Skermanella sp. TT6: one gene and its partner. The main gene of each other region encodes a partner of the protein of the gene in region 2 in a complex. Links are inferred from orthologs where the notes say so. Each region holds a gene or a part of one and is shown on either strand. Other genes may lie near its edges.

What was found.
Region 1: the proteins of eno (region 2) and IGS68_RS18335 are in contact, whole or in part, in a solved structure (PDB 2FYM), measured with the Escherichia coli proteins. The link is inferred for Skermanella sp. TT6 from one-to-one orthologs.

Annotation. Positions count from the first base shown.
Region 1 is NZ_CP067420.1:3,917,977-3,922,645, reverse strand. Bases 1-4,362 are described here. They hold IGS68_RS18335 (Rne/Rng family ribonuclease), read right to left. Parts: upstream 3,966-4,362; coding sequence 201-3,965; downstream 1-200. Other genes in these bases: aspS (aspartate--tRNA ligase), read left to right, coding at 1-47. Also shown: IGS68_RS36190 (N-acetylmuramoyl-L-alanine amidase), read left to right, coding at 4,633-4,669. UniProt on the Escherichia coli protein: Endoribonuclease that plays a central role in RNA processing and decay. Required for the maturation of 5S and 16S rRNAs and the majority of tRNAs. Also involved in the degradation of most mRNAs.
Region 2 is NZ_CP067420.1:2,649,838-2,653,120, reverse strand. Bases 67-3,042 are described here. They hold eno (phosphopyruvate hydratase), read right to left. Parts: upstream 2,206-3,042; coding sequence 928-2,205; downstream 67-927. Other genes in these bases: IGS68_RS12470 (CTP synthase), read right to left, coding at 2,323-3,042; IGS68_RS12480 (FtsB family cell division protein), read right to left, coding at 484-816; pdhA (pyruvate dehydrogenase (acetyl-transferring) E1 component subunit alpha), read right to left, coding at 67-290. Outside these bases: more of pdhA, read right to left, coding at 1-66; more of IGS68_RS12470, read right to left, coding at 3,043-3,283. UniProt on the Escherichia coli protein: Catalyzes the reversible conversion of 2-phosphoglycerate (2-PG) into phosphoenolpyruvate (PEP). It is essential for the degradation of carbohydrates via glycolysis.

The DNA of each region.
Region 1 (4,669 bases), 1.3 Mb from region 2 along the record:
CCGCCCCGCCGACGGCGGAAGGGACCGTCTCGCCCAAGGGCGCGTAAGGAGGCATCGGGTTCCAGAGCCGGCTTTCGCCCTGATGGGCGGAGGCCGGCATTGCCCGGATCCGGAAGCGAAGAAAGCCGCTGCGGAGGATGCTCCGCAGCGGCTTTCTTCATGCCCCCGACCCGCAGGCCGGGAACGGCATCGCTGCCGGCCTACTCCCGGTTCCACCAGCCCCGGCGAGCGGGACGCGGCGGCTGCTCGGGAGCGGCAGGCTCCGCTTCCGGAGAGGGCTGGGTTTCCGGCGCGGGTTGCGGGGCCGGTTCGATCGGTCCCGGCGCCACGTCCATGAAGAGGTCGTCACCGGCGCTGGGCTCCTGGGGCAGGGGCTCGGGCACGGGCTCTGGCACCTGCTCGACGGGAGACGCCTCGACCAGGGCCTCGGATTCCGCGACCTTCTTCTTGCGGGGAGCCCGCTTGCGGACCGGCTTGGCAGGAGCCTCAGCGGCCGGAGCCTCCTCGGCGGGAGCCTTCGCGGCCGGGGCCTTGGCAGCTTTCTTCTCCTTGGGCGCGACCTCGGCCTCGGGTTCCGCGACCTTCTTCTTGCGGGGAGCCCGCTTGCGGACCGGCTTGGCAGGAGCCTCCTCAGCCGGGGTTTCCTCGGCCACCGGCGTCTCCGCGGCCGGAGCTTCCGTGGCAGGAACCTCGGTAACCGGTGCCTCGGCGGCGGGTGCCTCCGCGACGGGTGCCTCCACGACCGGTGCCGGTTCGGGCTGCTCGGCCACGATCTCCGCCGGGATGGCCGGTTCGCCCACCGTCACGGGAGCGATCTCCTCCGGGGCCGCGGGTTCGGGCACCGGTTCGGGCTCGGCCCGGGGCTGCTCGGCGACCGGCTCCGGCTGGGGAGTGGGTTCGGGCGCCGGTTCCGGCGCGGGGGGCGCGCCGATGTCGCCGAACGGATCGCCGAGATCGTCCATATAGTCCCGGGGCTGCTCGGCAACCGGTTCCGGGGCCTGCTCGCCCGTCGGGACCGTCTCCGGTGTCTCCTGCTGGTCGCCGTCGTCGGTGAAGCCGTTCTCGAAATCACCCTCGGCCCGGCCGCGGCCACGGCGGCGTCCGCCGCGCTTGCCGCGCCGGCGCTTCTTGCGCAGGCCGTTCGCGTCGGTCTCGTCAGCCTGGCCGTTCTCGGACTCGTCCCCTTCCTCGCCATCATCGGCGTCATCGTCGCCGCCGGTGTCGATATCGCCGTCGAACTCCTCGGACTGCTGGTCGAGCGCGGTCTCCTCCACCGGTTCGTCGGCGGCCTCTTCCCGTTCTTCCTCGCCCTGGTCGTCGGTCCGGGCTTCCGTCCGGTCGTCGAAACGGCGGCGGCGGCGCGACCGGCGGCGGCGGCGGTCGCCGCGCTCCTCGCCCAGCTCCTGCGGAGCGGCCGCCGCGGCGGGCTGCGCCTCCGGGGCTTCGACGGTCTCCGCCTGTTCGGCGGCCTCGTCTTCCTCCGCTTCCCGTTCGAGCAGGCGGTCGGTCTCGGCGTAGATCCGCTCCGGGCTGATGACGGGCGCGGTCTCCTCGCCGGCCTGGCGGGCCTTGATCCGCTCCAGGCGGTATTCCGGCGGGATCAGCGTGTCGTCGCCGAACAGGAAGACGCGGAAACCGTAGCGGCGCTCGATGTCGGCCAGCGCGTCGCGCTTCTGGTTGAGGATATACAGCGCGATCTTGGTCGCCACATGGACCGTGATCTCGCTGGAGCGCTTGCGGATGCCTTCCTCCTCGATCGCCCGGAGGACATAGAGCGCCGCGGACTCGATGGAACGGACCATGCCGGTGCCCGAGCAGTGCGGGCACTTCTCGAAATTGGTCTCCATCAGGCTTGGGCGCAGCCGCTGGCGCGACAGTTCGAGAAGCCCGAAGGGCGAGATGCGGCCGAGCTGGATGCGCGCCCGGTCGTTCTTCATCGCCTCCTTGATGCGGCGTTCGACCGCGGCGTTGTTCCGCGCGTCCTCCATGTCGATGAAGTCGATGACGATCAGCCCGGCAAGGTCGCGCAGCCTCAACTGGCGCGCCACCTCGTCGGCGGCCTCCAGGTTGGTCTTGTAGGCCGTCTCCTCGATGTTCCGCTCGCGGGTTGACCGGCCGGAGTTGACGTCGATCGCGACCAGCGCCTCGGTCTGGTTGATGACGATGTAGCCGCCGGACTTCAGCTGGCAGACCGGGCTGTGGATCGCGTCGATCTGGCTTTCGACCTGGTAGCGGAAGAACAGCGGGATCGTCTCGTCGCGGTAGCAGTGGACCTTCCGCGTGTGGCTCGGCATCAGCATGTGCATGAAGTCGCGGGCGACGCGGTAGCCCGCTTCGCCTTCGACATGCACCTCGTCGATGTCGTTGGTATAGAGGTCGCGGATCGACCGCTTGATCAGGTTCGCTTCCTCATAGATCAGGGCCGGCGCGCTCGACTGGAGCGTGAGGTCGCGGATGCTGTCCCACAGCCGCAGCAGGTACTCCAGATCGCGTTTTATCTCCGGCTTAGTCCGCTCCATTCCCGCGGTGCGCAGGATCACCGCCATGCCTTCGGGAATGTCCAGGTCCGACAGCATTTCCTTCAGGCGCTTGCGGTCCTGCGGATTGGTGATCTTGCGCGAAATCCCGCCGCCGCGCCCGGTGTTGGGCATCAGGACGCAATAGCGGCCGGGCAGGGACAGGTATGTCGTCAGGGCGGCGCCCTTGTTGCCGCGCTCCTCCTTGACGACCTGGACCAGCAGGATCTGCCGGCGCTTGATGACTTCCTGGATCTTGTAGCTGCGCAGCGGACGGGGGCGGCGGCGCTGGACGTCCTCGGCCTCGTCGCCGACCAGTTCGTCCACCGGGCCCTCGTCGGAATCGCCCCGGCCGCGGCGGCCCTGCCGGTCGTCGCGGCGGCCGCGCGGCGTATCCTCGCCTTCATCCTCGTCGGCGTCGGCGTCTCGGGAATAGTCCCGATCGTCCTCGTCGTCGGACTCGACGGTGGCGGGATGCTCGGCTACCGGCGCCTGCGGCACCGGGTCGGCCGGCGACTCGACTCCGGCGCCGAACTCGGCTGCCGGGGCGGGCAGCCCTTCCGCGCCGGGGTGGATGACGTCGCCGGCGGAGGGCATCGCTCCGGGATCGCCGGAGGGCGCCGAGGCGGCTTCGGCCCGGTGGTCGCCGGTATGGCTCTCGTCCGGGTCGTAGGGCTCGCTGCGCTCCTCGCGCGGCAGGCTCGCCGGCTGGTAGCGGGTCGGCTTGTCGTCGTCGGGGCCGTCATCCTGCCCGCCGGTGTCGCCGTCGGGCGCCCCGTCGGAACCGGAGTCGCTCTCCGCCTGGAAATCGGGCGCCGGTTCATCCGGCGCGAACCAGTCGTGGGGGATGTCGTTCTCGGCGTGATGAACGGTGCCGGCCTGGCGATCCTCGGCCGGTGCCTCGGCTCCACGCTCCGAGGCGGCGGGATCGGACGGCTGGCTTTCAGACGGCTGGCTTTCATAGGAGGGCTGCTCGCCGGTCCCGGGAACCTCGCCGGAGGGCTCGGCCACCGGGGTTTCCGAGGCGGGCCGGCCGGAGTCGCCGCCCGACTCGTCGCGTCCTTCCCCGAACGACTCGGAGCGGCCCTGGCGGCGTGAGCCGCGGCCCGGCCGGGGATCGCCCATCTCGACGTCGGCGCCGATGGTGTCCTCGCGCTCTTCCAGGTCGCGTTCCTGGGCGAGCAGCGCTTCGCGGTCGGCGACCGGGATGCGGTAATAATCCGGGTGTATTTCCGAGAAGGCCAGGAAACCGTGACGGTTGCCGCCGTACTCGACGAAGGCGGCCTGGAGCGATGGCTCGACCCGCGTCACCTTGGCCAGGTATATGTTGCCTTTTAACTGCTTCTTGCTGGCGATTTCGAAATCGAGCTCGTCCAACTTGTTACCATTGACCACGACCACCCGAGTTTCCTCGGAATGGGTCGCGTCAATCAACATGCGCTTTGCCATATGTCTACCTCGTGACGCCGCCGGGCCCCCGCGCGACTTACGGGTGGCGGCGCGTCATCGTCAAAGGCGAAGCGTTCGGCACGGGTCCCGCCTGATCGTCTAACGGCGCTTTCCACAGCAGCCAGGACGGGCGGGGCACCGGACGCCGGGCTTACGGCCCTACGGGGCCGAAGCCAGCTTCAAGGTTTCTCCTCCACCGCAGGTTCCGTAAGCGCCACCCGGCCGGTGCGCTGCCTGAAAAAAACCTATAAGTGGCAGCACGTTACCCGAAGGCGACGCCGCCTCTCCCAAGTGGGGATCGGCGGAATGCGGTATGTCGCACCCCTACCATAATGGGGGGCGGCACATTCCTCAATCACAGAATTGTCTTGTTGGAATGGTGACAGTGGGCTGCGGCGCAACCGGCGCGGCACGCGGCGGACTTCCGGGCGGCGGCGTCGCGGGATTGAGGCTGTTTGTGATGATCATGCTTGAACACTTTGATTTTCTTAGGGTATATCTATGGCAAAATCGATCGTTAGGGCCCTTTCGGAGACCGACGCTGCGCGCGCTGTTCCTGATCCTCGCCGTCTTCTGGCTTGCCGCGGCGCACGCGGGGCAGGCGGCTGCGCGGCCCGCGGTCGTCGATGCGCGGCTCGGCGTCCATCCGGACAAGACCCGATTCGTGATGGAGGTCACCGACCGGATCGATTTCAGGGTCTTCA
Region 2 (3,283 bases):
GCCATGACGCCCTTCGGGTCCATGTCCGTGGCGAGCATATGGCCGTGGTCGCGATAGCTGGTGATGATGCTGTCGCCGGGGATCAGGACGTTCTGCATGCCCACGACCACCGCCTCCTGGCCGATATACAGGTGGCAGAAGCCACCGATCAGGCCCATGCCGTACATCTGCCCGGCCTTCTCCTCGAAGCGGCGGATGAGCAGCATCTCGCGGTAGTACTTGAGCAGTTCCTCGGGTGAATATTGAGGGGTTTCGTCAGCCTGCGGCTTGCGACGTCTGGACGTAGCCAAGTGCTCCTCCCGATGTTAGGCGGGAGGGGTCCGTCCCTTCCCGCCCAGGCTCTTGCTTGGGATAGAACTAACGCCGTACCGCTCACAGCGCAACTGCATTTCTCGCAATACCTTGTAATCTAACGTGAATTTGGCCTTAACCTGGATTCAGTTAAGCTCATGGCAATGCAATGCTTTTTCAGCGCCTCGGTGATCAGGGCTGACCGGCGGTTACCGGCGGCGCAACGCTGCTACGCGGTACGAGAATGATAACGTCGTCCGGGTGGCTGTAGTTCAGTACCGCCCGGGCGCGTTCATCCAACATGTCCGGATCGAGATGATCACGCCGCAGCAGGGACGCGCGCTTCTCCAGCTCGATGCGCTGCTCGCTGACCTGGGCCAGGGTGGCCTGGGCCTGCTGGATCTCGCTCTGGAGATGGGAAAGCGCGATCAACCCGCGGTCGCCCTGGACCGCGTGATACGCGAAATAGCCGACGATGGCGGCACCGATCGCGGGGCCGATCGTCTGACGCAGGGCGCGGCCCATGGCGTCTTTTACATGATCTATTGCAGTCATGACGCGATGGAATCACGAAGATTTCCATCGCGTCAAATGAAAACTATCGATTGGGCAACAGGTGCCGCAAATGTTGCAGCGTTACCCGCGGATGACGCTCTTTCCCGCGAACCGCGCCGAACTGCCGAGCTGTTCCTCGATCCGGATCAGCTGGTTGTATTTGGCCAGCCGGTCCGACCGGGACAGGGATCCGGTCTTGATCTGCCCGCAGTTGGTAGCCACCGCCAGGTCGGCGATGGTGGCGTCCTCGGTCTCGCCCGACCGGTGGGACATGACGGCGGTGTAGGAGGCCTTGTGGGCGATCTCCACCGCGTGGAGCGTCTCCGACAGGCTGCCGATCTGGTTGACCTTCACCAGGATGGAGTTGCCCACGCCCCTGGCGATGCCGTCCGTCAGGCGGGTCGGGTTGGTCACGAACAGGTCGTCGCCGACCAGCTGGACCTTGCCGCCGATCGCCGCCGTCAGCGCCGCCCAGCCGTCCCAGTCGTCCTCGGCCATGCCGTCCTCGATCGAGATGATCGGGTAGCGGCCGATCAGGTCGGTCCAGTAGGAGACCATGGCCTCGGCGTCGAGCACCTTGCCCTCGCCCGCCAAGTCGTACTTGCCGTCCTTGAAGAACTCGGTCGAGGCAGCGTCGAGGGCCAGCATGATGTCCTCGCCGGGCTTGTAGCCGGCGGCCTCGATCGCCTTCATCACGAAGCCCAGCGCGTCGTCGGTCGAGGCGAGGTTGGGGGCGAAGCCGCCCTCGTCGCCGACATTGGTGTTGTGGCCGGCGTCCTTCAGCTTCTTCTTCAGGGACTGGAAGACCTCGGCGCCCATGCGGATCGCGTCGGCGCAGCTCTCCGCCGCGACCGGCATGATCATGAATTCCTGGATGTCGATCGGGTTGTCCGCGTGGGCGCCGCCGTTGATGATGTTCATCATCGGGACCGGCAGCATGTTGGCGAAGGCGCCGCCGACATAGCGGTAGAGCGGCAGGTCGGCCTCCTGCGCGGCGGCCTTGGCGACCGCCAGGCTGACGCCCAGGATCGCGTTGGCCCCGATCCTGCCCTTGTTGGGCGTGCCGTCCAGGTCGAGCATCAGCGCGTCCACGGCACCCTGCTCGCTGGCCTCCATGCCCGCCAGCGCGTCGAAGATCTCGCCGTTGACGGCATCGACCGCCTTCAGCACGCCCTTGCCGCCATAGCGGCCCTTGTCGCCGTCGCGCAGCTCGACCGCCTCGTGGGCGCCGGTCGAGGCTCCCGACGGGACGGCGGCCCGGCCGAAGGCGCCGGATTCCAGGGTGACGTCGACCTCGACGGTCGGATTGCCGCGGCTGTCGAGAATCTCGCGCGCGTGGATGTCGGTGATGACGGACATGATTAACCCCGAGGTGGCTTTATGGCGTTGTCGGGGCGAAGTCATAAAGGCCGCGGGGCGGGTTATCAAGGCGGCAGGCGGCACGTCCTCCGCGGTCGCGCCGCCTCTGCCGCCGGATCAGACCAGCCGGCTCTGCTCGATCGCGGCGCGGATGAAATCGGTGAACAGGGGGTGCGGGCTCAGCGGCTTGGACTTCAGCTCGGGATGGAACTGCACGCCGACGAACCAGGGGTGGCCCGGCAGCTCGACGATCTCCGGCAGGGTGCCGTCGGGCGAAAGGCCCGAGAAGAGCAGGCCCGCCGATTCCAGCTGGCCGCGGAAATTGATGTTGACCTCGTAGCGGTGGCGGTGCCGCTCGCTGATCGTCTCCGACTCATAGATCTCCCGGATCTTCGATCCCTCGACCAATCGGCAGGGATAGGCTCCCAGCCGCATGGTGCCGCCCAGGTCGTCGCCGCCGGTCCGGAACTCGGTCTGGTTGCCGCGCTGCCATTCGGTCATCAGGCCGACCACCGGGACGACGTCGCGGCCGAACTCGGTCGAGCCGGCGTTCGGCACGTCCGCCATGTGCCGCGCCGCCTCGATAACGGCCATCTGCATGCCGAAGCAGATGCCGAAATAGGGCACCTTGTGCTCCCGGGCGAACTGGACCGCCCGGATCTTGCCCTCCGAGCCGCGCTCGCCGAAGCCGCCGGGCACCAGGATGCCGTGGACATGCTCCAGATGCTGGACCGCGTCGTCGGACTCGAAGATCTCGGCGTCGATCCAGTCCAGCCTGACCCGGACATTGTTGGCGATGCCGCCGTGGATCAGCGCCTCGGCGAGCGACTTGTAGCTGTCGAGAAGGCTGGTGTACTTGCCGACCACCGCGATGGTCACCTCGCCCTCGGGCTGGCGGACGGTCTGGACGATCCGGCGCCAGCGGCTGAGGTCCGGCTCGCCGTCGTGGGGCAGGCCGAAATAGCTCAGCACCTGAACGTCGAAGCCCTGCTCGTGGTAGCTGATCGGAACCGCGTAGATCGTGTCCACGTCGAGGGCCGCGATCACCCGCTCCTGCCGGATGTTGCAGAACAGGCCG